2 regions of the Gordonia sp. VNK1 genome follow, and region 2 is predicted to be linked to the other one. Evidence: predicted binding sites of a transcription regulator. Region 2 holds the regulator's gene; the other holds the start of a gene.
The links. Region 2 encodes HspR, which represses chaperone genes until heat shock. Its sites were predicted from a motif close to ANNTGAGTNNNNNNNACTCANNT; they were not measured.
Positions count from the first base shown of each region.

Region 1: the regulator HspR is predicted to act here: its motif matches at 11,937-11,959, upstream of clpB (ATP-dependent chaperone ClpB).

Region 1 covers NZ_JBDZDJ010000022.1:85,084-99,694, forward strand. The annotation lists gene ABLE94_RS21515 (potassium-transporting ATPase subunit C) at 1-594, opposite strand, end outside; gene kdpB (potassium-transporting ATPase subunit KdpB) at 600-2,759, opposite strand; gene kdpA (potassium-transporting ATPase subunit KdpA) at 2,756-4,624, opposite strand; gene ABLE94_RS21530 (potassium-transporting ATPase subunit F) at 4,631-4,729, opposite strand; gene ABLE94_RS21535 (DUF6611 family protein) at 5,074-5,595, shown strand; gene ABLE94_RS21540 (PPOX class F420-dependent oxidoreductase) at 5,624-6,028, opposite strand; gene sigK (ECF RNA polymerase sigma factor SigK) at 6,252-6,818, shown strand; gene ABLE94_RS21550 (oxygenase MpaB family protein) at 6,819-7,877, opposite strand; gene ABLE94_RS21555 (DNA-3-methyladenine glycosylase I) at 8,007-8,603, opposite strand; gene ABLE94_RS21560 (hypothetical protein) at 8,905-9,222, shown strand; gene clpB (ATP-dependent chaperone ClpB) at 9,308-11,860, opposite strand; gene ABLE94_RS21570 (LysR family transcriptional regulator) at 12,066-13,019, shown strand; gene ABLE94_RS21575 (putative oxygenase MesX) at 13,250-14,221, shown strand; gene ABLE94_RS21580 (methionine synthase) at 14,248-14,611, shown strand, end outside.
Region 2 covers NZ_JBDZDJ010000024.1:6,806-21,416, reverse strand. The annotation lists gene ABLE94_RS22195 (acetyl-CoA acetyltransferase) at 1-15, shown strand, start outside; gene ABLE94_RS22190 (FAD-binding oxidoreductase) at 107-1,474, opposite strand; gene ABLE94_RS22185 (nitroreductase family deazaflavin-dependent oxidoreductase) at 1,604-2,032, shown strand; gene ABLE94_RS22180 (serine/threonine-protein kinase) at 2,102-3,010, shown strand; gene ABLE94_RS22175 (amidohydrolase family protein) at 3,485-4,606, opposite strand; gene ABLE94_RS22170 (FAD-binding oxidoreductase) at 4,792-5,943, shown strand; gene ABLE94_RS22165 (hypothetical protein) at 6,010-7,227, opposite strand; gene ABLE94_RS22160 (heat shock protein transcriptional repressor HspR) at 7,385-7,795, opposite strand; gene dnaJ (molecular chaperone DnaJ) at 7,799-9,013, opposite strand; gene grpE (nucleotide exchange factor GrpE) at 9,126-9,779, opposite strand; gene dnaK (molecular chaperone DnaK) at 9,776-11,629, opposite strand; gene ABLE94_RS22140 (YciI family protein) at 12,087-12,443, opposite strand; gene lon (endopeptidase La) at 12,675-14,611, opposite strand, start outside.

The DNA.
Region 1 (14,611 bases), on a different contig from region 2:
GTTCACCTCGAGGACGTTGACGCGCGGCTGCCCGAGGTATCCCCATTGCCTGCCCTCGGTGTAGCGGTCGACGATCTCGCGCACCTGCGCCTCGGAGCGATCACTGTTGCGGGCGATCCGCGGGATCTGCAGCGCCGCATACTCGGGGCTGATGTGCGGATCGAGTCCGGAACCGGATCCGGTGACCGCATCCACCGGAACCTGCTCGGGGGCAACATCTTCGCGCTGCGCGATCACAGTGCGTCGGGCCTCGATGTTGCGCGCCAGCGTCTCGCTGTTGGGTCCCTGGTTGGATGCCGCCGACGCCGACGGGTCACCGGTGGCCATCGGGTCATCGGCCGAACCCAGCACGCGGGCATGTAGATACGAATCCGGTTGTCCCGCAGGCACCTGCGGGTCGACACCGATCAGCGTCGAACCCGCCGGACATCCACGCGCGTCGGTGACCTGCGATCCCTCGGCCGACGACGAGTCGATCCGCGAGGCCGCCCACACGACCGCCGGATACCCCACGCCCAGGATTGCGGTGAGCGCGGCCAGGATCAGCACCGCGGCACTACATTGCCGGGCGAACCCGGTGATGATTGTCTTCATGTTCCTTACCCCATTCCCGGGATGAAACGCACGACGAGGTCGATCAGCCAGATCCCCACGAACGGGGTGATCACACCGCCGACGCCGTACACGAGCAGATTGCGTCCGAGCAGCCGCGACGCCGAACTGGGCCGGTACCGGACTCCCCGCAACGACAGCGGGATGAGCGCCACGATGATCAACGCGTTGAACACGACCGCGGAGACGATGGCCGACTGCGCCGAATGCAACCGCATGATGTTGAGCGAGTCGAGTTGCGGATAGATGCCGACGAACAGTGCAGGCAGGATCGCGAAGTACTTGGCGAGGTCATTGGCCAGCGAGAACGTCGTCAACGCCCCACGGGTGATGAGCAGTTGCTTGCCGACGGCCACCACCTCGATGAGCTTGGTCGGGTCGGAATCGAGGTCGACCATGTTGCCGGCCTCCTTGGCCGCCGACGTCCCGGTGTTCATCGCGACCCCCACATCCGCCTGTGCCAGCGCCGGTGCGTCGTTGGTGCCGTCGCCGGTCATCGCGACGAGCCGCCCACCGGCCTGCTCGGACCGGATCAGCGCCAGCTTGTTCTCCGGGGTCGCCTCCGCGACGAAGTCGTCGACGCCGGCCTCGGCGGCGATGGCCTGCGCCGTCAGCGGATTGTCGCCGGTCACCATCACCGTGCGGATACCCATCGCCCGCAACTGCGCAAACCGCTGCGCCATACCGGGTTTGACCACGTCGGAGAGCTGGATGACACCCAGCACGCGCGGTTCGCAGTCGGCGGCACGCTGTGCGACCACCAACGGAGTGGCCCCCGCGCTGGACACCGACGTCACCGTCGCCGACACCTCCGGCGCCACCGCGCCACCGTGCTCGGCCACCCAGCGCGTCACCGCGTCGGCGGCACCCTTGCGGTACTCGACGATGCCGCCACCGTCGTCGGCCGGCAGATGAAGATCGATTCCGCTCATCCGTGTCTCCGCGGTGAACGGCACGACCTCGAAGCTCGGATGGTCGCGACGCCGCCCGGCCGCGATGGTCCCCGCGTCCAAGGTGTCCACCCCGTACACGCCGACACACAGTTCGACGATGCTGCGTCCCTCCGGGGTGTCGTCGGCGATGCTGCAGCGGTAGGCGACCTCGGCGAGCTCCGGTGTCGAGACACCGGGTGCCGCATGCAGTTCGGTGGCGCGCCGATTGCCGTAGGTGATGGTGCCGGTCTTGTCCAGCAGCAGGGTGTCGATGTCACCGGCGGCCTCCACCGCCCGGCCGGACATGGCCAGGACGTTGCGCTGCACGAGCCGATCCATGCCGGCGATGCCGATCGAACTGAGCAGTGCCCCGATGGTTGTCGGAATCAGGCAGACCAGCAGCGCGATCAGCTTGACCGGGTCGGGCGACTGCCCGGCGTACTGCTGCATGGGACCGACGGCGACGACGGCGAGCAGGAAGATGATGGTGAGGCTTGCCAGCAGGATGTCCAGGGCGATCTCGTTGGGCGTCTTCTTACGTGCGGCGCCCTCGACCAGCGAGATCATCCGGTCGACGAAGGTCTGTCCGGGTTCGGCGGTGATCTCCACGACGATACGGTCCGACAGCACGACGGTACCGCCGGTCACGGCACAACGGTCACCTCCGGATTCCCGCACCACCGGAGCAGATTCGCCGGTGATGGCCGACTCATCCACCGTCGCAATACCCTCGACGACGTCGCCGTCACCGGCGATGACCTCACCGGCCTCGACGACGATGCGGTCACCGACACGCAGGGCGCTGCCGGCCACCGTGTCGATCGCACCGCTGGTTGAGATTCGGCGCGCCATGGTGTCCTGCTTCACCTTTCGCAGGCTGTCGGCCTGCGCGCGACCGCGGCCTTCGGCGACGGCCTCGGCGAGATTGGCGAACAGGACGGTGAACCACAGCCACGCGGTGATCAGCCAGGCGAACCACGACGGCTGCCAGATCGCGAGCAGCGTGGTCACGATCGACCCCAGATAGACCACGAACATCACCGGATTACGTGCCTGCGCACGAGGATTCAGCTTCCGCGCCGCCTGCGGCAACGAGGTGATCAGCGACCGGGCGTCAAACGCACCCTGCGTCACCAACCCCGGCTCGTCCGGGCCGTCCCCGACGGGAGGTGATATCTCGGAATCGAGAGTCTTGTCGGTCAGATCAACGCTCACAGGAGTGCCTCCGCGATGGGTCCCAGCGCCATGGCCGGGAAGAAGGTGAGTCCGGCGACGAGCAACGTCGTGCCGAGCAACAGCGCACCGAACAGCACGCCGTGGGTGGGCAGGGTCGACGCGTTCTTCTCCACCGCAACCCTTTCCGCGACAGCAACGCCGCCGCCGCCCCCCGTCGACTGGGCGCTCTTTTCCGTCGACTGGGCGCTCTTTTCCGTCGAGTGGGCACCCTTTTCCGTCGAGTGGGCGCCCTTTTCCGTCGAGTGGGCACCCATTCCCGTCGAGTGGGCGCCCTTTTCCGTCGACTGGGCGACCCGCCCCTTCTGTCCGGCGAACAATCCGGCGAGAGCGAGGACGAACACGATGGGCAGGAAACGACCCAGCAGCATCGCGAGTCCGAGCGAGGTCTGGAACCAGTCGCTGGTCACCGTCAATCCGCCGAAGGCACTGCCGTTGTTGTTCGCGGCCGAGGCGTAGGCGTAGAGCACCTCGCTGAACCCGTGGATGGACCCCGGCGATCCGGGATCCCCACCGTTGCCCTGGGCGTCGAGTGTCGCTCCCATGACGACGCTGATACCCGTGCCGGTCAACACCAGGGCCGGCATGACGAGGATGTACAACGCGGCCATCGTGATCTCGTTCTGCCCGACCTTCTTTCCGAGGAACTCCGGCGAACGCCCGACCAGCAATCCGCCGACGAACACGGTGATGACCGAGAGGATCAGCAAGCCGTAGAGGCCCGAACCGACACCGCCGGGCGCGACCTCGCCGAGCAGCATGTTCCAGATGAGGGCACCTCCGCCACCGGCGGAGAAGCTGTCGTGGGCGCCATCGACGGCGCCGGTGGAGGTTCCCGTCGTCGACACCGCGAACAGTGCCGAGGCCGGTATCCCGAATCGTTGTTCCTTGCCTTCCATCATCGCGCCGGCCAGGTTCGCGGCCACACCATTCGGGTGCGTCTCGAACCACCACACGACGGCGAGCATCCCCGCCCAGATGGAGCCCATGACGGCCACCAGGGTCAGGCCCTGACGACGATCACCGACCAGCGTTCCGTAGGTCCGGGTCAGACACACCGGGATGAGCAGAAGCGCAATGATCTCAACGACATTGGACAACGGTGTCGGATTCTCGAAGGGATGCGCGGAGTTCGCCGACAGGCTTCCACCGCCATTGGTGCCGAGTTCCTTGATCGCCTCCTGAGAAGCGAACGGCCCGACCAGGCTGCGCGACGATTCGCCGCCGAACACCGAGAACCCGAATCCGCTGTGCAACGACTGCACGACGCCCTGGGTCAACAGGATGAATGCGACAATCACCGCCAGCGGCAACAGGATTCGCAGATTTCCGCGCACCAGATCGACCCAGAAGTTGCCGATCTGCCCGGTTCCCCGCCGGTTCACCAACCCGCGGATCAACGCCACCGCGACGGCCATCCCGACCGCGGCGGAGACGAAGTTCTGCACCGCCAGGCCGAGCATCTGCGTCAGATTGCTCATCACCACCTCCGGCGAGTACGACTGCCAGTTGGTGTTGGTGACAAAGGAGATCGCGGTGTTGAACGCGATCGACGGGTCGACGCCGGGTTTACCGTCCGACCATGGCAGCACTGTCTGCAGACGCTGCAGCAGGTACAGGAAGAGGAACGAGATCAGCGAAAAGGCCAGCACCGCAAGGGTGTAGCCCTTCCATGTCTGCGACTGACGCGGGTCGACGCGGGCGATCCGGTACATACCACGCTCGACGGCGAGGTCCCGATCGGATCGGTAGACGCGTGCCATGTAGTCGCCCAGCGGAATGTAGGCGGCCGCCAGGACGAGGACGACGGTGGCCACCTGTGCCACCGCAGCTGCAGTTGGGTTCACGGCCGATCAGAACCTTTCCGGGAAGATCAGGGCGCACAGCAGGTACACCACGACCATCGCCGACAGCGCCAGCAGGACAACCGTCTCGACGCCGTCCGCGGTCATCGACGTGTCCTGGTGTCGACGCCCTGGACCACCAGGACGCACAGGGCGAAGCCCACCACCGCGGCGAGCACATACAGGCCATCGGCCATGACGCAAACTCCTCACAGACATTCCTCACGCGACCCGGTGGGATCACGCACCCAGCGATGATGCGGCCGCGCGCCGCGCGTCGGAAGACCTCTTAACGAGATCCATACGCGATCCGACGACTTGTTGACGCCCCTTTCGCGGGCGCCTCCGCGGGCACCTGCGCCCGTCAAGAAGTCGTCAAGAATTCGGTTGCCGGCGTTGAGATCTGGTCAGGAACACGCCGGGGTGGCCGAAGCCGGACTACTCCGGATGACATGAGTGAGATCGAGTGCCGCCGACCCGTCGTCGCGGGCGACGCGGTCTGGGGATACGTGCAGGTCGGATACGCCCGTCAGTGGGTTCGGCATCGCCTGGTGATCTATCCGCCCGGGACCAGTCCGGAGCAACTGCGATGGTTGCGGTTGTGGCGGTGGGTGCCCGCGGTGGTGGCGCTGGCGCTGATCGCCGGCATCTGCGCGGCAGCCAAGTCCGGTGTGCATGCCGCGATCGGGGTGGCCGTCGGCGCCGCGGTGGCGGTGGCCGTCGTGGTTCCGATTCAACGACGCACGGCGACCTGCCGGCATCGCATGTGCATCCTCGAATCGTGGTCGGGGCCGGGACAGGGTCTGGAGGACCTGGTCACGCGACGCATCATCGAGAAGGCTGCCGGCGAGCTACGCACCGCCGATCGCGAGGTGGCCGCCGGGCGGATGACGCCGGTCGACCACGAGGCGATCTGGGCACGGTGCCACGAGCAGATCGCCACTGCCCGGCACCGGGTGACGGCGAAGGTCTGATTCCCCTGGCCCGCGCGGCGCTGGTTCGTCAGCCGGCGGCCGGCGTGATTCGCACACCGATCGTGCCGTCCTTGCCGCGTCGCAGCAGGCTGGCCTTGATCGTGAGCCACCCGAGAATTCCGTACTTGCCGGAGATGAGTGCGCGGGCCCTCTCGGTGCCCGCGGCATCGAGGACCTCGGCGGTGCCGTTCACCGGTTGACCGATCAGTTTCCGGCCACGCGCATCGCATCCCTGCACGATCACACTCGGGTTGTTGCGGATGCGTTTGACCTTCCACGAGTCGGTCACCGTCCACATGTAGAGATTGTCTCCGTCGGAGGCTGCCCACAGTGGTGACGCCACGGCGTTGCCGTTCTTGCGGAACGTCGTGAGCTGCACATACTTCGCATCGGTCGCGGCATCGAAGGGTGGGGTCGGATCGCCTGGCGTCACGACGACCAGCCTACTGACCCGCGGACTGCACCATCGCCGGTTGCGCCGACCCACCTTCGTTATCAATCCGTGATCATCGTTGCTATCGCGTCGCGGTTTCGTGCTGAACAGTAATCCGCCCGGTGTCGGCGCCTAGCGTCGTAGACACCGGGTCAGCCTCCCAGTCGGCATCACGCCACTGCAGCGGCAACACCGACCAGCCGCTCACGAGGGAGACCGACTCATGCGAACCCAACTCGATGACATCGACATCCTCCTCACCCGGACCGCCGGCGGCGATCACGCGGCGTTCGCCGACCTCTATGACCTCACCAGTTCCCGGGTGTACGGCATGGTGCTGCGCGTCCTACGCGACCCGGGCCACAGCGAGGAGGTCACCCAGGAGGTGTACCTCGCGGTCTGGCGGTCGTCCGCGTCGTTCGACGCCGAGCAGGGATCGGCGATCAGCTGGCTGATGACCCTGGCCCATCGTCGGGCGGTGGACCGGGTGCGTTCGGAGGCCGCGTCCAAGCGGCGCACCCTCACCTACGGCACCACCGAGCACGCCGACCGAGCCGACCGCGACGTCGTCATCGAGTTGTCCGAGCGCAGGGAACTCGCTCGCACGATCCGTTCGGTCCTCGGCCTGCTCACTCCCCTGCAGCGGGAGGCCATCGAGTTGGCGTACTTCCAGGGCCTCACCTACCGCGAGGTCGCCGACCACCTCGGCGTCGCCCTACCGACGGTGAAATCACGAATCCGCCAGGGCCTCAAGCGGCTTGCACCGCAGGTCACCGATCTCGCTGCGTGATCAGAACGGGCAACCCGACGACTTCCTGGTCGCCTTCTCCGTCGTTGCCTTTCGGGCCGATTTCCGGCTCGTCAGGCGTGCGATGGTCCGCAGGCCACCGCCGTCCTTGACGGGCAGGTCGGAGACGCGCAGCTTGCCCAGGACGGGGACGTCGAGGCGGCGCCGGATCCGGTAGTCGATCATGTACGACCAGACGAGTCCCAGCGCCAGGTAGCGTCCCCCGAGCTGATCGAACGTTCGCATCCGGCGCAGGGTGCGATCGAACTTCTTCTGAGCGCCTTCCGACCACTCCCAGCCCATCAGTTCGCGGAACTCGGGCGGGAGATTTCCCTTGGTCATGAACTCGAAGTGATTGCCCAGGATCGCCGGGAACGCCTTGCCCACGGGTCCCCACGCCTCCAGGACGAACTCGAGGTTCGACAGCGTCTCGAAGTCCTGACGCACCGCCGGCGCGATAGAGAGGTTCGGCACCACGGTGTCCCAGTACTCGGTGAACTCCGCCCAGCTCTGCGGCCATTGCGACGGCCGCACATTGACACCGGTGGCCAGCGGTTCGGCGGCGCGCGTCAGCACGTCGAGATCGGCCTCGGGCAGCTCGCCGTAAAGCAGCTGGTATTGATCGAGGTAGAAGCGGAACAGGCAGGCGGCCACCCACAGTTGCAGTTCGGGGCTGTTGCCGCTGTACCGCACCGGGCTCTCCGGAGTCGACACCACCGGCGTGTGCATCTCGACGATGTGCTTACGCAGGTCGTCCTTTTCCTCCTGGGTGCCCAGCAGCGCGACGGACAGGTAGGTGCCGGTGGTGCGCGAGCGCTTCATCGGATATCGCCGCGGACTGCCCGATGCGACTCGACTCTCGTTGACTCCGTGGCCGACGGGAGGCAACGACAGTTGCATGATGATGTTGGCCACGCCACTGGTCAGACCGACAACCGTGATGAGCTCCACCATGGTGGTCGGATGCCGACGGCCGTGCGGCAGCGGCAGATACGGGCGTTTGGGCGTGTGAACGTGTCCCCGTGCCGCACGAACAACCGGAGCCATCGTATGCGTCGCCATCTTGCGACCCCCTTTTCTGATAACGATCGTTTCCAGATCGAATCTAGGCCCGCTCTGTGACGTGGTCAACACCTCGTGGCCAAACCGGGACCATAGGCCCGGCCGAAACGAGATGATCGCTTCGCCCCGCTACGGCCGCGGGTGAGCCGCGATCGCGGCCGCGACCGTCGGCCTGATCACGCACTCATGGGCGTGATCGTTGACGAAGCCGGCGGCCTGCATGAGCGCGAACATCGTCGTCGGCCCGACGAACCGCCAGCCGCGCTTCTTCAGATCCGTCGACAGGGCCGTGGACTCGGGCGAGGTGGTCATCGACCCCGGCTCGTGATCGTCACCGGGCGCGTACTCCCAGAAGAACGCCTCCAGTGATCCGCGCTCGTCGATGAGCCCTTCGGCGTGGCGGGCATTGTTGATGGCCGCCTCGATCTTGCCGCGGTGCCGGATGATGCCGGCATCACCCAGCAGGCGCGCGACATCGGCGTCGGTGAACCGCGCCACCGTGGGAATGTCGAAGCCACTGAACGCTTTTCGGAAGTTCTCCCGTTTGTTCAGGATGGTGCGCCAACTCAGCCCCGACTGGAAACCCTCGAGACAGACCCGTTCGAACAGGGCGGTGTCACCCGAGAGCGGGAATCCCCACTCGGTGTCGTGATAGGTCGTCTCGGGTTCGACCGCCGCCCATACACACCGCGCCCTGCCGTCATCGCCGACGATCACATCCGTCATCGCTACCTCCCTCGGATTGGCCACGACGTTACCCACCGGCACCGACAGTCCCGGTCCGCCGCCGGCCGAGCCCGACCATCCCCACCCCGATCCACCCCGACGACCCCCACCGCCGGTCGAGCCCGACACCCCACCGCCGATCCACCCGATGCCCCCACCGCCGGTCGAGCCCGACGAAGCGAAGCTGAGGAGGCGTCGAGACCAGGTGACACGACAACGACAACCGACCCCGGCCCAACCGCCCCGATCACCACCACTCCACCCGTCGCGGCGTTATCATTTTTTCCCGAAGGGATACGACATGAAGCACTCACTTTCCCGCGCCGTGGCCGTCGCCGGCGCCGTACTCGCGATCAGCATCGGCGCTGCGCCCACCGCGTCCGCTTACCCTGTCGGCCCCAATCACATCGAGGGACCGTGCAAGGGCGTACGGCCCTCGCAGTGCCCGATGCAGCCGTCACCGGATGGCCTCACCTGGTCGTTCCACGGTGATGCGTGGAATTACGACAAGACCGGCCGATTCGTGTGCATGTCGAGCACGTTTTATTGCGCACCGCTGATGGTGGTGGTGCGGGCGCTGCCGCCGGTCAACATCGGCGGGATCATCCATCCCGGCTGACATCCTCGGCCGTTCGGCACCAGAAAAGAACTGAGCCGCAAGGCCCCCTGTCGGGAAACCTTGCGGCTCAGTCACATTGCTCAGATCAGCCGAGCACCAGGCCTTCGCCGTCGGCGGAGACGTTCACCGGCACGACGTCGCCGTCGCGGATGTCGCCGGCCAGCAGTGCCTTGGCGAGCTGGTCGCCGATGGCCTGCTGCACGAGCCGCCGCAGCGGACGTGCGCCGTAGAGCGGATCGAATCCCCGCTCCGCCAGCCATTCCTTGGCCTTGGGCGTGACCTCGAGTTCGAGGCGACGCTGGGCCAGCCGCTTCTGCAGTTGTGCCAGCTGGATGTCGACGATGGACACCAGTTCCTCCGGGCTGAGAGCCTGGAAGATCACCACGTCGTCGAGTCGGTTGATGAACTCCGGCTTGAAGGCCGCGCGCACCGCCGCCATCACCTGCTCCTCGTTGCCACCGGAACCGAGGTTCGAGGTGAGGATGAGGATGGTGTTGCGGAAGTCCACGGTACGGCCCTGGCCGTCGGTCAGGCGTCCCTCGTCGAGAACCTGCAGCAGTATGTCGAAGACGTCCGGGTGGGCCTTTTCGACCTCGTCGAAGAGCACCACCGTGTACGGGCGACGACGCACCGCCTCGGTCAGCTGACCGCCCTGCTCGTAGCCGACGTACCCCGGAGGGGCACCGACAAGCCGTGCGACGGCGTGCTTTTCGCCGTACTCACTCATGTCGATACGCACCATCGCGCGTTCGTCGTCGAACAGGAACTCCGCCAATGCCTTGGCGAGCTCGGTCTTGCCGACACCGGTCGGCCCGAGGAACAGGAACGATCCGAGTGGCCGGTTGGGATCGGCGACACCGGCACGGGCTCGCCGTACCGCGTCCGACACCGCGACCACGGCGTCGGTCTGGCCGATGACCCGGTGACCCAGTTCCTCTTCCATCCGAAGCAGTTTCGCAGTCTCGCCCTCCAGCATCTTGCCGGCGGGGATACCCGTCCACGCCGACACGACCTGTGCGACGTCGTCGGGTCCGACCTCCTCCTGCAACATCACGTCACCGTCGGGATCGGTGCCGCTCTTCTCGATCGCGGCCTCGAGTTCCTTCTCCAGACCGGGGATCTTGCCGTAGCGCAGCTCGGCGGCCCGTCCCAGATCACCGTCACGCTCGGCGCGATCGGCTTCTCCGCGAAGGCGTTCCAGCTCTTCCTTGGTGTCGCGGACCGCGTCGATGGCGGTCTTCTCCGACTGCCAGCGAGCGGAGAGCTCGTTGAGCTTCTCCTTCTGGTCGGCCAGCTCCTGACGCAGCTTGTCCAGCCGCGCCTTCGACGCCTCGTCGTGCTCCTTTTGCAGCGCAACCTCTTCCACCTCGAGACGGCGGACGATGCGTTCGACCTCGTCAATCTCGACGGGGCGCGAATCGATCTCCATCCGCAACCGCGACGCGGCCTCGTCGACCAGGTCGATGGCCTTGTCCGGCAGGAACCGCGAGGTGATGTAGCGGTCGGAAAGCGTTGCGGCAGCGACCAATGCGGAATCGGTGATGCGCACACCGTGGTGCACCTCGTACCGTTCCTTGAGGCCACGCAGGATACCGATGGCATCTTCGACGCTGGGCTCACCGACGTACACCTGCTGGAAGCGACGCTCGAGAGCGGCATCCTTCTCGATGTACTGGCGGTACTCCTCCAGCGTGGTGGCACCGACCAGTCGCAGCTCGCCACGGGCCAGCATCGGCTTGATCATGTTGCCGGCGTCCATCGCGGAATCGCCGGTGGCACCAGCACCCACGATGGTGTGCAGCTCGTCGATGAAGGTGATGACCTGTCCAGCCGATCCCTTGATCTCGTCGAGGACGGCCTTGAGACGTTCCTCGAATTCGCCGCGGTACTTGGCACCGGCGACCATCGAGCCGAGGTCCAGCGAGATGACGGTCTTGTTGCGCAACGACTCCGGGACGTCGCCCTCGACGATCCGCTGGGCGAGCCCTTCGACGATGGCGGTCTTGCCGACGCCGGGCTCACCGATGAGGACCGGGTTGTTCTTGGTACGACGGGAGAGCACCTGCACGACGCGACGGATCTCGGAGTCACGGCCGATCACCGGATCGAGCTTGCCCTCACGGGCGGCCTTGGTGAGGTCGGTCGAGTACTTCTCGAGCGCCTGATAGGTCGACTCGGGATCCTCGGAGGTCACGCGGGCATTCCCGCGGACGGCAACAAACGCCTCGCGCAACGCCTGCGGCGTCGCACCGACGTTGTGAAGCAGCTTGGCGACATCGGAATCACCGGTCGCCAGACCGACGACGAGGTGCTCGGTGGAGACGTACTCATCGTTCAATTCTGTTGCGAGTTGCTGCGCGGCACTGACGGCCGCGATCGACTCGCGGGAAAGCTGGGGCTGCGCGCTCGCGCTCGACACCGTCGGCGCGCGGTCAACCATGGCCTGGGCCTGCGTACGAACCGCCGATGGGTCCACTCCCACCGCCTTGAGCAGGGGCGAAGCGATTCCGTCGGACTGATCGAGCAGAGCAACCAGGATATGGGCAGGCCGCACGTCAGGATTGCCGGCAGCGGCCGCCGCAGCCACCGCAGCGCTGAGCGCCTGCTGTGTCTTGGTGGTGGGGGTGAAGCTGTCCACTTCGTGTGCACCTTTCTCTACATTATTAAGTCGGTACGGCTCAAGTATGGCCGTTCGGTGGTGTCAACGCGAGTAGAGTTGAGTCCATTCCGCTCAAGTATTCTCGTGATTGTGATGGTGATCACATTACCGTTGCTGCCGCGCGCGGTCCGTTTCTGGACTGGCGGACGCTTTTCCTGGATCGGCGGCTCGATAGTCTCTTGCCATGGCACGGCAGACCGCGGGAGCGCTGCGGGGAATCACCCTGCAGCAGTTGCGCTACTTCGTGGAGGTGGCAGCGGAGGGATCGATCAGTGCCGCGGCCGACGTGCTGTATGTGGCGCAGCCAACCATGTCCGCGGCGCTCAAGGACCTTGAAGGTCGGCTGGGACGTACGCTCTTCGTCCGTTCGACGCGGGGAGTGACTCTCACCGACGATGGAGCGGAGTTCCTCGGGTACGCGCGGCAGGTCGTCGAGCAATCAGAACTTCTGGAACAGAAGTACCTGGGGCGCGGCCCCTCACGTCGACTCCTGGCCGTATCGACTCAGCACTACTCATTCGTCGTAGATGCATTCGCGCGCATGGTGAAAGCCTCTGAAGCCGCCGAGTATGCGTTCAGTCTTCGCGAGACCCGCACGTGGGACATCATCGAGGATGTTCGTACGCTGCGGAGCGAGGTCGGTGTGCTCTACCGCAACGACTTCAACGCAAGCGTGATCAACAAGCTGATCCGCGAAGCCGGGCTCGTCTTCACGCCGCTGTTCTTCGCGTCACCGCACATCTTCATCGCCCGTACGAACCCCCTCGCAGGGAGAGAGAGCGTGACGCTGAAGGACCTCGAGGACCTGCCCCGGCTCACGTTCGACCAGGGCGTGAACAACTCGTTCTACCTCGCCGAGGAGATTCTCTCGACGCGATCGTCGAAGCAAGAGATCCGCGTGAGCGATCGAGCAACCATTTTCAACCTGATGATCGGCCTCGGCGGTTACACCATCTCGACGGGCATCATCTCTGACGATCTGGATCCGTCGATCGTCGCCGTTGCGCTCGACGTGGACGAACGCATCGAGATCGGGTGGATCGGCCATGCCTCGGTCTCGTTGACCGCTCAGGCGCAGCGTTTCGTGGCGGAGATGCGCGATGTCGTCTCGGAGTTCGGAGTCGATCTGCTGACATAGCCAATGCCTATGCCTGGCGATCGAAAGAAGGAATTAGGCTATCGCGGCCGGTCTCCATACACTGACTTTCGCGCCGCTTCGGACTACTGACTCCCAGGTGTCGTCGGGTCCGTTCGATTGACCCTCGACCATCGCGAGCTCGATTTCGAAGCGCTATGAAACTCAAGCAGAGAACCGCGCGACGACGCGCACGTGGAATCACTCCTGCGCAGTGATAGGGGCATCAGAGCATGAGAAATGAATGTGTCTTCAGCATCGGCACGACGCGCTTCGACGAGGACTACACCCCGTCGAGCAACTCGCGCGGCACGACGAACTTCGCGAATCTCGCACGCGGAGAAGACCGTCAGCAGAACCTGCGCAACGCGGTGTCGATGATGAACACCCGTGTCAACGAGCTCCTCCATTGGGACAATCCGCGTGGTGACCGCTACGAACTCGAACTCGACATCGTCTCGGTGGATCTGCATCTCACGACAGTCGGGGACGACGCCGCCTTCCCGGTGATCGAAGTGCTCGACGTCGACATCCTCGACACCACCACGGGCGCCCGCACCGAAGGGATCGTCGGGAACAACTTTTCCTCCTACATCCGTGACTACGATTTCAGCGTCCGGCTCCCGGGACACCAGGCGACAGGAATCCCCAACGACTTCGGCGATCTGCACGGTCAGGTCTTTCAACGTTTCCTGGAATCCGACGAGTACCGCGACCGGTTCTCACAGGCGCCGGTCATCTGCATCAGTGTCTCGACGTCGCGGACCTACACCAGGCTCACCAATCGCCACCCGATCCTCGGCGTGGAGTACGAGGCGGACGCGCTGTCGCTCACCGATGAGTACTTCGGGAAGATGGGCCTCACGGTGCGCTACTTCATGCCTCCGGGCTCCGCGGCTCCGTTGGCCTTCTACCACCGCGGCGATCTACTCAACGACTACTCGTTCATCGCGCTCGCGGGAACGGTCGCGACGATGGAGACGTTCCAGAAGATCTATCGTCCCGAGATCTACAACGCGAACACTGCGGCGTCGGAGGTGTACCGGCCGAGTCTCGACAACGGCAACTACTCGCTTCCGCTGGTGACCTACGACCGTGTCGAGCGCACTCAGCTCGCCACCACACAGGGAAAGTTCACCGAAGTGAGTCTCATGCAGCCGTACGGCCATGTCCTGGAGCGTTGGGCCACCAAGCAACCGGCCTGACCACGCGAGACCGTAAGGAACGAGAGATGGACACACTCCTGCCCGCCACGATCGTCGGCAGTCTGCCCAAGCCCTCGTGGCTCTCGGAGCCCGAGAAGCTTTGGTCGCCATGGAAGTTGCACGACGACGAACTGCGCGATGGAAAACTCGACGCCCAGACGCTCGCCGCGCACGAGCAGAGCCGTGCCGGGCTCGACATCATCAGCGATGGCGAGCAGACGCGTCAGCATTTCGTGACCACGTTCATCGAGCACCTCAGTGGCGTCGACTTCGAACGGCGCGAGACCGTGCGAATCCGTGACCGCTACGACGCGAGCGTCCCGACGGTCGTCGGCGCGGTGAGTCGCGAAAAGCCGGTGTTCGCAGCGGATGCGGCGCATCTTCGAGCAG
Region 2 (14,611 bases):
TGGACGGGCCGCTGAGACTCGAATAGTCGATTAGCCCAACCTTTTTCGCCGATTGGGCGACCCCACTGCTGCCGGTCGAGCCGCTGGGCCCCCAAGCCGGCGCGAACTACAGCAGCACGCCGGGATTGAGCAGACCGTCCGGATCGAGCGTCTGCTTGATCGCGGCCGTCAGGGCCATCACGTCCGGGCCCACCTGGTTGGGCAGCCAGGCCTTCTTGAGCCGACCGACCCCGTGCTCACCGGTGATTGTGCCGCCCAACGAGATCGCGAGATCCATCACCTCACCGAAGGCCTGCTGCGCGCGCTGCGCCTCATCGGCGTCCTCGGGATCGAAAACGATCAACGGGTGCGTGTTGCCGTCACCGGCATGTGCGATGACCGAGATCATCACGTCGTTCTGGTCGGCGATGGACGCGACGCCGTCGATGAGGGCGGGTAGCGCGGGCAGTGGCACCCCGACATCCTCGAGGAGCAGCGAGCCCAGCTTTTCCACCGCCGGGATCGCGGCGCGTCGTGCGGCGGTGAACGCCTCCCCTTCGGTGGCGTCGGAGGTGTCGAAAACGTCCGCGGCACCATGGGTTTCGAAGGCCTCGCGGATGATCCCCACCTCGGCGACGCCGGCGGGTCCGGGTGCGTCGGATTGGGCGACGAGCAGCGCGCCGGCCTCACGATCGAGCCCCATGCGCAGCATGTCCTCGACGGCGTTGATCGAGACCTTGTCCATGAACTCCAGCATCGCCGGTCGGATCTTCGAGGTGATCGCGAGAACCGCCTCGCTGGCGTCGTGAACCGAGGAGAACGTGCCGACGACGGTGCACGCCGACGCCTGCGGCGGCAGCAGACGCAGCGTCACCTCGGTGATGATGCCGAGCAACCCTTCGCTCCCGACGAACAGCTTCGTCAGTGACAGTCCCGCAGAATCCTTGAGTTGCTTGCCGCCGAGGCGCAATGCCCGCCCGTCGGCGAGGACTACCTCCATGCCGAGCACGTAATCGGTTGTCACGCCGTACTTCACGCAACACAAGCCGCCCGCATTGGTGGCGACGTTGCCGCCGATGGAGCAGATCTCGAACGACGACGGGTCCGGCGGGTACCAGAGATCGTGTGCCGCCGCAGCCGCCTTGACCTCGGAGTTGAACAGGCCCGGTTGCACCACCGCGGTACGGGTCGCGGTGTCGATGGTCAACTCGCGCATCTTCTCGGTGGAGATCATCACCGCGCCGTCGACCGCCGTCGACCCACCCGAGAGGCTCGTGCCCGCGCCACGGGTGATGATCGGTATCGCGTGTGCGGCGCACCACCGCACCGTCGTCTGGACGTGCTCGGTGGTCGTCGGGCGGATGAGCGCCAGGGGTGTTCCGGCGCCGGGATCTGCAGCACGGTCCTGGCGGTACCCGGCGAGGATGTCCGGATCGGAGACCACCATCTGCTCGGGCAATTCGGCACGCAACTCGCTCAGATCCACTGTGGTCATGGATCAAGGGTAGGCGTCCGGAATCGTCGCGTTCGTCGCGTGGTGAGATTCGAGGTGTTCTCCCGGTTGCTCGCGGACCATTTCCCCGAGTTCACGACACGATCCCGACGATCGCGCACACTGGAGCAGGTGAGCGACTTCAACCAGACCATCATCGATGAATTCCGCGCCAACGACGGCACCGTCACCACCGCAGGCTTCGGTCGCCATCTCGTCCTCGTCCACTCGATCGGTGCGAAGTCCGGCGCCGAACGCGTCAACCCGCTGATGTCCCTACCCGACGGCGCGGGCGGTCGATTCATCATCGGCAGCGCGGCCGGCTCACCGAAGGATCCCGCCTGGGTCCACAACCTGCGCAAGCACCCGAACATCACCATCGAGGTGGCCGGCGAGAAGTCCGGGATCGAGACCTTCCCGGCGACCGCGACCGAACTCAACCCCGTCGAGCGTGAACAGGCGTGGCAGGGGTTCGTGTCCGCGTCGAATCAGTTTCTGAAGTACACCGAGACCGCGGAGGGCCGCGTCTTCCCCATCTTCCGGCTGACACCCAAGACGTAGCCCGCGCACCGTCCGCGTCCCCGACTCGTCGGATTTCTCAAACGCACGGTCCTGACTACTCTTGTGCGCATGTTCACCTCGGGTGAGGTGGTGGCCGGGTTCACCATCGATGCGGTCGTCGGCCACGGCAGCAGCGCCGACGTCTACCGCGTGCACCGAGATGACGAGGCGACTCCGTTGGCGTTGAAGGTGCTGCGCACCGACCTTCACGGCCTGGAACACGCCCGCGAACGCTTCGAGCACGAGTTCGCGATCGCATCGCTACTCCATCACCCCAACATCGTGGCGATGGACTCCAGTGGCGAAGTCGCCCTCGGCGATCATGGACATCCCCGGCACACCGCGCTGTGGTTGGCGATGCAGTATGTGGCCGGGCCGTCGGCGATCTACCTGATCCCGCGCTACGACCAGCAACCCCAGGTGTCGGCGGTGCTGCGGGTGGCCCACCAGATCGGTGCCGCGCTGGACTACGCCCATTCGAAGGACGTGCTGCACCGCGACGTCAAACCCGCGAACATCCTGCTCACCACCACCGACGACACCACCGATGCCCTCCTCACCGACTTCGGCATCGCACGCTTCCTCGACGACACCCGCCCCCTCGCCCGCAACGGCCGGGTGCAGGGTTCGGTCGCCTACGCCGCGCCGGAATTACTTCAGGCACAACAACTCTCACCGGCGACCGACGTCTACGCCTTCGCGTGTTCACTGATCGAGCTGTTCACCGGGTTGCCGCCGTACCCGCGCACGACCCCCTTCGCGATCACCTACGCCCACATCCGCGACGAACCACCGAAACTCACCAGTCGGCGTGAATGGCTGCCATCGTCGTTGAACTCGGTGTTCGCCAAGGCCCTCGCCAAGAACCCCGCGGACCGCTATCAGACGTGTGGGGAGTTCGTTGAGATCATCTCGCGGTCGTTGCGTGACGTCCCCGTTCCGGTCGGACCGACGCGTCGTCGCGGTTGGTTGCGTTGAGGCGCAACGTCTTTGACTCGTTCCAGCGCGGCCTTCGGAGGTCTCGACACCTCCTCGGCTAGCGCCTCGTCGGGCTCGACGGGCGGGAAGGCGGTCGGCGAAGCGGGAGAAGTGTCGCGGTTGGTTACGTTGAGGCGCTATGTCTTTGATGGTTTCCAGCGTTGCTTTCGGAGGTCTCGACACCTCCTCGGCTAGCGCCTCGTCGGGCTCGACCGGCGGGATGGTGGTCGGCGAAGCGGGAGAAGTGTCGCGGTTGGTTGCTTTGAGGCGCAATGCCTTTGATGGTTTCCAGCGTTGCTTTCGGAGGTCTCGACACCTCCTCGGCTAGCGCCTCGTCGGGCTCGACCGGCGGGATAGTGGGCGCGAAGCGGGAAACAAGCGCTGCCAACGGAGTTGAGAGTGCTGTCAACGGGGAGGTGAGCGCTGTCAACGAGATTGAGAGCACTGTCAGCGGGAATGGGTCGGGAGTGAGGATCAGTCGTCGCCGATCCGGTATACGCGCCGCGCGGTGTTGCGGAAGACGTTGCGTACCACGGTGTCTCCCCAGGGTTCGAGGACGTCGAGCAGGCCGCCGATCAGCATGTCGACGGATGCGTTGGGTTTGTCGATCGGGAAGTTGGACCCGAACATCACCCGACTGGCACCGAAGTGGGCGACGATGTGCTGCATCAGCGGTCCCACCATCTCGACCAGTGTCTGCCGAGTGCCGATGTTACCCATGGACTGTCGACCGTAGCCGAGCACCGGAAGCGCCAGTCCCGACAGTTTGATCACCACGTTGCGCTCCGATGCCAGCGTCGTCATCCGTTCACGCCAGAGGCGCAGAATGTCCGCGCGGGCGGCCGCGGTGGTCCCGGTGCGAGTCCCGACAGGTCCGAAAGCACCGACCGGACAACCGAAATGGTCGACGATGATGGTGGTGTCCGGGAATTCGCGGGCCAGGGTGACCACGTCGTAGAGCTGATGCGAGTACACGAACACCTCCACGGCGAGGCGACGTTGCGCTACCTCCTCGATCCCGGTGAGGAAGGCCGCCGATGCCAGCACGCCGTCGACGGCACCACCGGAACGCACCTTCGGATCGGGATGGCGGGTGGCGGTGGTCTGGATGCCGCGGATGCGATCACAGACCTCGATCTGTGCGTCGAGGCGCTCACCGAAACCCTCCGAACGCGGATCGGCCCGCGCCATGACCGCTCCGAGCGTGGGCGCGACCCCCACACCGAACGGCAAACCCATCAGATAGCGGGCCTCGTCGACGGCATTGCGCGTCGCCTCGGGTTCAACGGACTCCGGCAGACGCCAATACGATTCGGAGATGACGACCGACTCGATCGGCACCCCGATCGCACCGGCCACCGGAGCGATGTCGGCACCGTAGTGCCGCGGCTCGTAGGCCCGCGCGACCGATCGTGGGGTCAGCAGGTACTCCCGTTCCGATTGCGGGACGGCGACGGAGAACACGCGGTCACCCATGCCGGGCACAAAACGGTATCCGCGTACCAATCGGTTGCCCGACCATGGCGCCTGGCGCGGATTCCACTGTTGAACGTGCGCGTCGACGATCCCGGGGATCAGGTCGTCGATGGTGGCCATGCCCCCGACATTGCCATAGTCACGGGTTGATCACATCCGTTCGGCCGGGCATGCCACCGTTCGCGGTACACGCGGCAGTAGTGGGTTCGCGGTCACGTCCGCGACCACGAGGCACAATGGGTGGGCGCCGCACGCGGACAACCGTCGGACCGCTGGGCGCAACAACGACGTTTGGGAGGTGGACCGTGGCGAATCATTCGCGCCATGTGCTGCACCACCTCCGTGAGCTGATCAACCGCGATCCGGACCGCTTCACGTCGAACCTGTACACACGCCTGTTCGCCGTCGACCCGGATCTGCGGGAACTCTTCGGCGTGATGATGTCACTGCAGCGGCAGGCGTTCTATCACGTCATCGACCACGTCCTCGAGGTGATCCCCGCGCCGACGGGACAGCAGGAACTCGTCGAATTCCTCGCCCAACTCGGTCGCGACCACCGCAAGTACGGGGTCCTGCCCGACCATTACCAGGCGATCTACCAGGCGTTGATGGGCGAGTTCGCCTCGCTGCTTCGTGACCAGTGGGATGAGGACGCACAACGCACGGTCGGTCAGGCCATGATGCTGGTGACCGGAGTGATGCGCGGTGCCGCGCAGACCGCGGCGGGCCCGGCGACGTGGACGGCGCAGGTCGTCGAGAAGTTCCGCATCACCCGCGGACTGGCCGTCGTACGACTGGTGTCGAAGGCGCCGCTGACGTTCAACACCGGGCAATACCTGGAGACGCAGATCCCGCAGTGGCCCAAGACCTGGCGCAGTCTGTCACCGGCGATTCCGCCCAATCCGCACGGCGAACTCGAATTCCACGTCCGGGCGGTACCCGGCGGCAGCGTCAGCACCTCCATCGTCCAGGAAACGCAGGTCGGCGACGTGTGGACGTTCGGGCAGGCGCACGGCACCCTGCACATCGACCGTGACCGTGAGGTGCTCATGGTGGCCGGCGGAACCGGCCTCGCACCGCTGCGCGCGTTGCTGATCGACATGTCGACCCGCGGCGACACCCCGCCGACACACGTCTTCTACGGCGCCCGCCATCCCGGCGAACTCTACGACCTGCCGGTCCTGCGGCGGATCGCCTCGACCAATCCGTGGCTGACGGTCACGGCGGTCTCGGAGGAGACGACCAATCCCTGGTGGCTGGACCACCCGGTCAACCCGGCCGCACTCGGCATCGACCACCGCGTCGGCACGCTCGTCGACGTGGTCGCCGCGGCCGGCCCGTGGGAGGACCGCCAGACCTTGATCACCGGGTCACCGGCGATGGTGGAGAACACCCGCCGCGGCCTGATCATCGCCGGCGTGCGGGCCAGCCTCATCCAGCACGACCCGATGTTCTGATCACAGCCTTCCGACGTCCACTCTTTCCGACGCCCACTCCGCATTGAGGAGCGGCTCACCCGCCGATCAGGGCGGCCCCTCGATGACGGTCGTGGTCACGTAGACGGTCTCGTTCTCGGTGACCGTCGCGGTCGCCGACTCGGTCACCGTCTGCGTCGCCGTCTGCGTCTCGGTCTGCGTCTGCGTTTGCGTCTGCGTGACGGTCTGCGCCGTGGTGCGCGTGACCGTCGGCGGCGTCGTCGTCTCGGTGACGGTTTGTTCGTCGACGACGGTCTGCGTCACCGGATCCCCCGCGCGGGTCACGGTGATCTCGCCGGTGGTGCCGGTGACCGTCGTCGTCGACGTCACCGCCGCCGGGGTCTCGGAGCCGACGCCGGTGAACAGGGCCACCAACACGGCCAGGCACAATAGTGCCGCAACTCCTGCCGCGCCGCCGATCGCCCACCAACGCAGGCCGTGCGACCCGATGGCGGTGGTCGGCGCCGCGTCGTCGGTGGCGTAGGCGGGTGCCGTGTGCCCGACCGCAGCACCACCAACGGCCGCACCTCCGACCGCGGCACCTCCGACAGCGGCGCCGACGGGGATGGCCCGGGTGTCGGCGAGCACCACCGCGGTGGCGCCCTGGGCGACGGCGAACACCGGTGCACCGACCGGGGCGGCGGGTCGGCCGGTCGCCGCGGCCACGGCCGAGACCACCTCGGGCAACTGTGCACCCGACCCGACGCACAGGAACCTCGCCGGGCTGGGATCGGCGGTCAGGGGACGCAGCAGTGCCGCGGCGGCGGTGGCACCGGCGGCATCGCTCAACGAATGCGCATCGGCAGGCGACACCTGCGCGGTCCGGATCGTGCGTGCCGCGGTGGCGTCGACCAGCGCGAGAGTGTCCCCGGTGGCGAGTGCACCGGACTGATCGAGGGTGACGACACCGACGACGCCACCGCCCTCCCGGCCGGCCACCTGCGCCAACGCGGCAGGCAGGTCGACGAAGACGACCGCGGCGGCCCATGCCGGCGCTCCCGGACCGTGTAACGCGAAGTCGAGGTGGGCGCGGACGTCGGGGCGTGCGCAGGTGGTGACGATGTGGTCGATCTCGAAGGGCGCGGAATCGACGAGCTCGGTGAGGGCGGTCAATGCCGATTCCGGGGAATCGTCGGCGAGGTCGACGAAGTTGCTGGCGACGATCTCACCGGCCGCGTCGAGCACAACCGAGGCGATCTCCTCACCCAACACCGACACCCCGAGCACTGCTGGCCCGGTGATGTTGAGATCCGGGGACTGGCTCACCGTCGCCTCCTTCATCCAACCGGCATTCGACGCCACACACTAACGTGCGACCCCGGTGGGCAACAGATCAGGCCGCTGTGAGAAGTCGGCCGATCCGGTGCACCGGGGTCGCACGTTATTCGGTTGTGAGGGTGGTGATCGTTACGCTCTGGTCGTCCTAGTCGTCGCCACGACGCCGACGGGGTTGCCACACGACCAGCGCATTGGTGCGCGGGACGGGGACGAGCTCACCGCCGCGACGGGCGCGGTGCGCCTCGACCTCGCGTTGCAGTTCGTGCAGTCGTAGCTGCAGTGCGTCGACCTGATTGGTCAGGTCGATGATCCGCTTGATGCCGGCGAGGTTGACGCCTTCCTCCTGGGAGAGGCGCTGGATCTCGCGGAGCACCTCGACGTCGCGTGTCGAGTAGCGACGCCCACCGCCACTGGTGCGTTCGGGCGTCACCAGTCCGAGCCGGTCGTAGGTGCGCAGGGTCTGCGCGTGCATACCGGCCAGCTCGGCGGCGACCGAGATCATGAAGGTCGCGCTGGTTTCCCGTGGATCAGGTCCGGGTCGGTTCTGTTCGGCCATGACTCATCGCCCCCAGCCCGCCCGTGGATCGAATCCGCTGGCCTTCTCGGCCTCGGCGTAGGCGTGCATCGCCTCGACCGCGGCGTCGTCGAGCTTGCGGGGCACCTCGACCTTGACGGTCACCAGCAGGTCACCGGAACCACCGGCGCGCTTGGGGACTCCGCGTCCGCGCACACGCAGGGTGCGGCCGTCACTGGTGTTCGGCGGGATCTTGACGCCCACCGAGCCCTCGAGGGTCGGCACCGACACGGTGGCCCCGAGCACCAGCTCGGAAATGCTCACCGGCAGCTGCACACGCAGGTCGTGGCCGCTGCGGGTGAAGACCCTGTCGGGCGTCACGTGGACGACGACGTACAGGTCACCCGACGGCGCACCGCGTCGCCCGGCCTCACCCTGTCCGGCGAGCCGGATGCGTTGGCCGTCCTCGACGCCCGACGGGATGCGGACGTTGATGGTGCGCGAACGCACCTTGACGCCGCTGCCGTCGCAGTCGGCGCACGGATCGTCGATCCGGGAGCCGGTGCCCTGGCAGTCCTGACAGGGTTCGCTGAATCCGAACGCGCCCTGATTGCGGCTGACGAAGCCGGAACCATTGCAGTTCGGGCAGACCCGCGGGCTGGTGCCCGGCTTGGCGCCACTGCCGTGGCAGGTGGTGCACGGCGCCGGGCTGGTCACCCGGAGTGGGACGGTCGTACCCAATGCCGCGTCCGCGAACGACAACGTCGTCTCGGTCTCGAGGTCGTTGCCCCGACGCGGCCGGGTCGCCGTCGACGTGCGGGTGCCGCCGCCGCCACCGGAGCCGCCGCGGTTGAACAATCCCTCGAAGAGATCGCCGAATCCGCCGGCACCCTCTCCGCCACCACCGCCGAACAGGTCACCGATGTTGAAGTCGGCGCCGGTCTCGGTGGAGTACCGGGTTCCGCCGCCGCCGGGGAATCCACCGGGAAAACCGTTGCCGCCGCCGCGGAATCGGCCGCCGGCGAACATGGCGCGCGTCTCGTCGTATTCCTTGCGCTTGTCGGCGTCGGCGAGCACGCTGTGGGCTTCGGACACCCGCTTGAAGCGCTCTTCGGCTTGCGCGTCCCCGGGATTGGCGTCGGGGTGCAGCTCGCGGGCGAGCTTGCGGTAAGCCTTCTTGATCTCTTCAGACGAAGCATCAGAAGCAACGCCGAGGTCCTTGTAGAAGTCGCGTTCAAGCCATTCTCGTTGTGGAGCCACCAGACGTCACCTCCTTCGTTATGAACATGTCTGGTTGAAGTATGTGTGCGCCCCCGGTGACGCGCGGTTCGCCAGTGGCGTTCCGCGCATCACCGGGGGAGCGTGTAGGTGCTTATTGTGCACCAGTGGGCGCGTCCTGGGCGCCCGATGCGCCGGCCGACGCCGGGTCGGTGACCGTGACCATCGCGGTCCGGATCACCTTGTCACCCAGGCGGTACCCGCTGCGGTACACCGCACCGAGGACCGGCTCGGCACCACTGCCGTCGTTCTGGACGGCTTCGTGCAGTTCCGGATCGAACACGTCGCCGGGTTCGCCGAACTTGACGAGTCCTTCCGAACTCAGGCTGCCGGCCAACTTGTCGGCCACCGCACGCAGCGGACCCGACTCGAGGTCGCCGTGCTCGCGGGCCCGGTCGAGATCGTCGAGGACCGGCAGCAGCTTCTCGATCAACACCTGTTTGCCGTAGGCGACTCGCCCCTGCTTCTCCTCCTCGGTCCGCCGCTTGTAGTTGGCGAACTGTGCGCGTTCACGCTGGAGGGCGGCAGTGAGTTCGGCGACCTCGTCGGTCGCCGGGGCCTTCGCCTCTTCCAAGGCCGGCTCCTCGCCGGAAGCAGGTGCGCTTCCGATGTCGGGGGTCGGTTCACCCTCGGGGCGCACCTCACCGGTTTCCGGGTCGATGCGCCGACGATCGGTGACCGTGATCGGCTCGTCGCCGGGGGTCTGGCCCCCGGCGGCCGAACCGGCCTCGGGCCCACTCTGGGTCACTTGGTGTCCCCGGAGTTCGGCTCGTCGACAACCTCGGCGTCGACGACGTCATTGTCACCGGCGGTCGCGGAGCCACCGTCGGCGCCTGCGGCCTGGCCCTCGGCCGCGGATGCGGCGTAGATGGCCTGACCCATTTCCTGGGACTCCGCCGAGAGCTTCTCGATCGCGCTCTTGATGGCCGCGATGTCGTTGCCCTTGAGGGCCTCGTTGGCCTCGCCGATGGCGGCGTTGACCTTGTCCTTGACCTCGGCCGGCACCTTGTCCTCGTTGTCCTTGAGGAACTTCTCGGTGTGGTTGACCAGCGACTCGGCCTGGTTACGGGTCTCGGCCTCCTCGCGACGCTTGCGGTCCTCGTCGGCGTGGGCCTCGGCGTCCTTGATCATCCGGTCGATCTCGTCCTTGCTCAGGCCGGAACCCTCCTGGATGCGGATGGAGTTCTCCTTGCCGGTGCCCTTGTCCTTCGCGGTGACGTGCACGATGCCGTTGGCGTCGATGTCGAAGGTCACCTCGATCTGCGGAACACCTTGCGGCGCAGGCGCAATGCCGCCGAGCTCGAAGCTGCCGAGCAGCTTGTTGTGCGAGGCGATCTCACGCTCACCCTGGTACACCTGGATCTGCACCGACGGCTGGTTGTCCTCGGCCGTGGTGTAGGTCTCGCTGCGCTTGGTCGGGATGGTGGTGTTGCGCTCGATCAGCTTGTGCATCACGCCGCCCTTGGTCTCGATGCCGAGGGACAGCGGGGTGACGTCAAGCAGCAGAACGTCTTTCACCTCACCGCGGAGCACACCGGCCTGCAGTGCGGCACCCACGGCGACGACCTCGTCGGGGTTGACACCCTTGTTGGGCTCACGTCCACCGGTCAGTTCCTTCACCAGGTCGGTGACGGCCGGCATACGGGTCGAACCACCAACGAGCACAACGTGATCGATGTCGCCGACGGAGATCCCGGCGTCCTTGATGACCGCCTGGAACGGAGCGCGGGTGCGCTCGAGCAGATCCGAGGTGATCTTCTGGAACTCGCTACGGGAGAGCTGCTCGTCGAGGAACAGCGGGTTCTTGTCGGCGTCGACGGTGATGTAGGGCAGGTTGATCGAGGTCGACTGCGAGGCCGACAGTTCGATCTTGGCCTTCTCGGCAGCCTCACGCAGACGCTGCATGGCCATCTTGTCCTTGGTCAGGTCGATGCCCGAGGAGCTCTTGAACTTCTCGACCAGCCAGTCGACGATGCGCTGATCCCAGTCGTCACCACCGAGGTTGTTGTCACCGGAGGTGGCCCGGACCTCGACGACACCGTCGCCGATCTCCAGCAGCGAGACGTCGAAGGTACCGCCACCGAGGTCGAAGACCAGGATGGTCTGTTCCTTCTCACCCTTGTCCAGGCCGTAGGCCAGGGCAGCGGCGGTCGGCTCGTTGACGATGCGCAGGACGTTGAGGCCGGCGATCTGGCCGGCTTCCTTGGTGGCCTGACGCTGTGCGTCGTTGAAGTATGCGGGCACGGTGATGACCGCGTCGGTGACATCCTCACCGAGGTAGGCCTCCGCGTCGCGCTTCAGCTTCATCAGCGTACGAGCGCTGATCTCCTGCGGGGTGTACTTCTTGTCGTCGATGGCGACGCTCCAGTCACCCTCGCCCATGTGGCGCTTGACGGAGCGGATGGTGCGGTCGACGTTGGTGACCGCCTGGTTCTTGGCCGGCTGCCCGACGAGCACCTCGCCGTTACGCGCGAACGCGACGACCGACGGGGTGGTACGCGAGCCTTCGGCGTTGGCGATGACGGCGGGTTCGCCGCCTTCGAGTACCGACACCACGGAGTTGGTGGTGCCGAGGTCGATTCCAACAGCACGAGACATCTTTGCGATTCCTCCTAGTTCATGGGTGTGCACCCAAGGTCTTGAGTCCCGCGGTCGAGTTCGGTGAACTCGGCGCGCAGGGGTCTGGCAAACCTGACCGCCAGACCCAGACTTCAGTGCGTCCGACTCATGTCCTACTGGTTGAGTCGGTCTCAGTCAAGTCGAGTTGAGCCTGTATGGCTCAGGTTCTCGATGGGTTCAACGGGGTGTGGTGCGAGTATGTTCCCGGAATCGACAAAAAAGTTGAGCGAGTTTCGCTCAACTTTCTATGTGGAGGGGTTTCTGCTGGTTCGGGCAGGTTTCTGTGGTTGTTCGCGCGGGTCCGGTTGGCGCGGGACCGGTTGGCTCGCGCGGGTGGGTTCGGCTCGCGCAGGTCGTCGACGACTCGGACGAGCCGACATCACCCGCGGGAACGTCGAGGACCCGCGCGAACGACGCGGTCGGGCGTTTCGGGCGGCTACTTCGACGCCGGGGGCAGCGCGTCGCCCGGAAAGCCCTGGACGGGATGCACGTCGAAGGTGAAGACGCCCGCCTGCACCGCCGGATCGTCGTTCATGAGCTGGGTGACCGTCTCGACGGAGCGGTCGAAGACGCCGACACCGCAGAAGTCGGTGTCGTCCTGGGCAGGCAGCACGACCACCAGGTCACCGGCCTTGCGCAACGCGATCAGTCGACGACCGTGCTCCCGGATGATGCGCGGTGCCTCGTCGCTCCCGTACGCCGGCCCGGCTTTGAGGACGGCCACGACGTAGGGCTGGGCGTACTCGAGGACCGTCTGCATCTCGGCGTCGGTGATGTCGGGCAGGGTGGTCATCGCGGATTCCTCCTCAGGGCGTCGGTCCTCGCGTGACCGAGCGTCATCGAACGGCTACGAATCCACTGTAGGCCGGGATCCGGGCGTCGCGTCGGGACTGTGGCGATCCAGCGCAATGTTCATCCGTCGCCGGTGAAGTCGTTCCCCGAGAGGTTCAATGCCTTGCCGAACAGCACGAAACCGGGGGAAGAACATTCTTCCCCCGGTTTCGCCCGTATCGTCCGGGATCGATCAGGCCGCCGCGGTCACCTCATCGGCAACCGGCTCCAACGCGGCCGCGACGATGTCGGCGACGTCGGCGATCGGCGTGACCGTCACTGCCTCGAGGATCTCGGCGGGGACGTCGTCGAGATCGGCCTCGTTACGTGGCGAGATGAACACCTGGGTCAACCCGTTGCGTTGTGCCGCAAGCAGTTTCTGCTTGAGCCCACCGATCGGCAGGACCCGTCCGTTCAACGTCACCTCGCCGGTCATGCCGACCTCGGCGCGCACCTTGCGGCCAGTCGCCATCGAGGCGAGGGCCGTCACCATCGTGATGCCGGCGCTCGGGCCGTCCTTGGGGACCGCACCCGCGGGCACGTGCACGTGGATGGTGCCCTCGAGGTTGCGTGGATCGATGCCGAGTTCACGTGCGTGGGCACGGACGTAGGACAGTGCGATCTGCGCGGACTCCTTCATGACGTCGCCGAGTTGGCCGGTCAGTTGCAGCCCGCCCTTGCCCTCGCCGGCGTCGGTGCGGTTGGCCTCGATGAACAGCACGTCGCCGCCCATTCCGGTGACCGCCAGACCGGTTGCGACGCCGGGAACCGCGGTGCGCTCCTCGGATTCGGGAGTGAACCGTGGCCGACCCAGATCGTCCTTCAGGTCTGCCTTGTCGACGGTGACAGGTGTTGTCGCCGTGCCGTTTTCGATCTTTGTGGCCTCCTTGCGCATCAGCTTGGCGAGCAGTCGCTCGAACTGACGCACACCCGGTTCGCGGGTGTAGTTGGCCGCGATCTCGCGCAGCGCGTTGTCGGTCACCGAGATCTCGTCATCGGTCAGCGCCGCACGCTCACGCTGCCGCGGGAGCAGGTAATCGCGGGCGATGGCCACCTTGTCGTCCTCGGTGTAGCCGTCGATGGTCACCAGTTCCATCCGGTCCAGCAGCGGTCCCGGGATGTTCTCGACGACGTTGGCCGTCGCCAGGAACACCACGTCGGAAAGGTCCAGATCCAGATCGAGGTAGTGATCGCGGAACGTGTGGTTCTGCGCGGGGTCGAGGACCTCGAGCAGCGCCGCCGCCGGGTCACCCCGATAGTCGGAACCCACCTTGTCGATCTCGTCCAGCAGCACAACGGGATTCATCGATCCCGCCTCGCCGATGGCACGCACGATACGACCGGGCAGGGCACCCACGTAGGTGCGCCGGTGACCGCGGATCTCGGCCTCGTCGCGCACGCCGCCGAGGGCGACACGCACGAACTTGCGGCCGAGGGCGCGGGCCACGGACTCCCCCAGCGACGTCTTGCCGACGCCGGGCGGACCGGCCAGCACCATCACGGCTCCGGAGCCACGTCCGCCGACGACCTGCAGGCCGCGTTCGGCGCGCCGGGCCCGCACGGCCAGGTATTCGACGATGCGGTCCTTGACGTCCTCGAGGCCGTGGTGATCGGCGTCGAGGATCTCGCGAGCACCCTTGATGTCGGTGGAGTCGGTGGTGGTGACGTTCCATGGAAGATCCAGGACGGTGTCCAACCACGTTCTGATCCAACCGCTTTCGGGTGATTGATCGCTGGACCGCTCGAGCTTGCCGACCTCACGCAACGCCGCCTCGCGGACGTTGTCGGGCAGGTCGGCGGATTCGACGCGGCCGCGGTAGTCGTCGGCACCGTCGGGCTCGTCCTCGCCGAGTTCCTTGCGGATGGCGTTAAGTTGCTGACGCAGCAGGAATTCCTTCTGCTGCTTCTCCATTCCGTTGCGGACGTCGTCGGCGATCTTGTCGGAGACCTCGGTCTCGGCGATGTGTTCGCTGGTCCAGTCGATGAGCAGCCCGAGTCGTTCTGCGACGTCAGGGGTTTCGAGCAGTTGCCGCTTCTGGGTGTCGTCGAGCCACGACGAGTAGCCGGAGGTGTCGGCGAGATCGGACGGGTCGGTCATCTTGTTGACCGCGTCGATGATCTGCCAGGCCT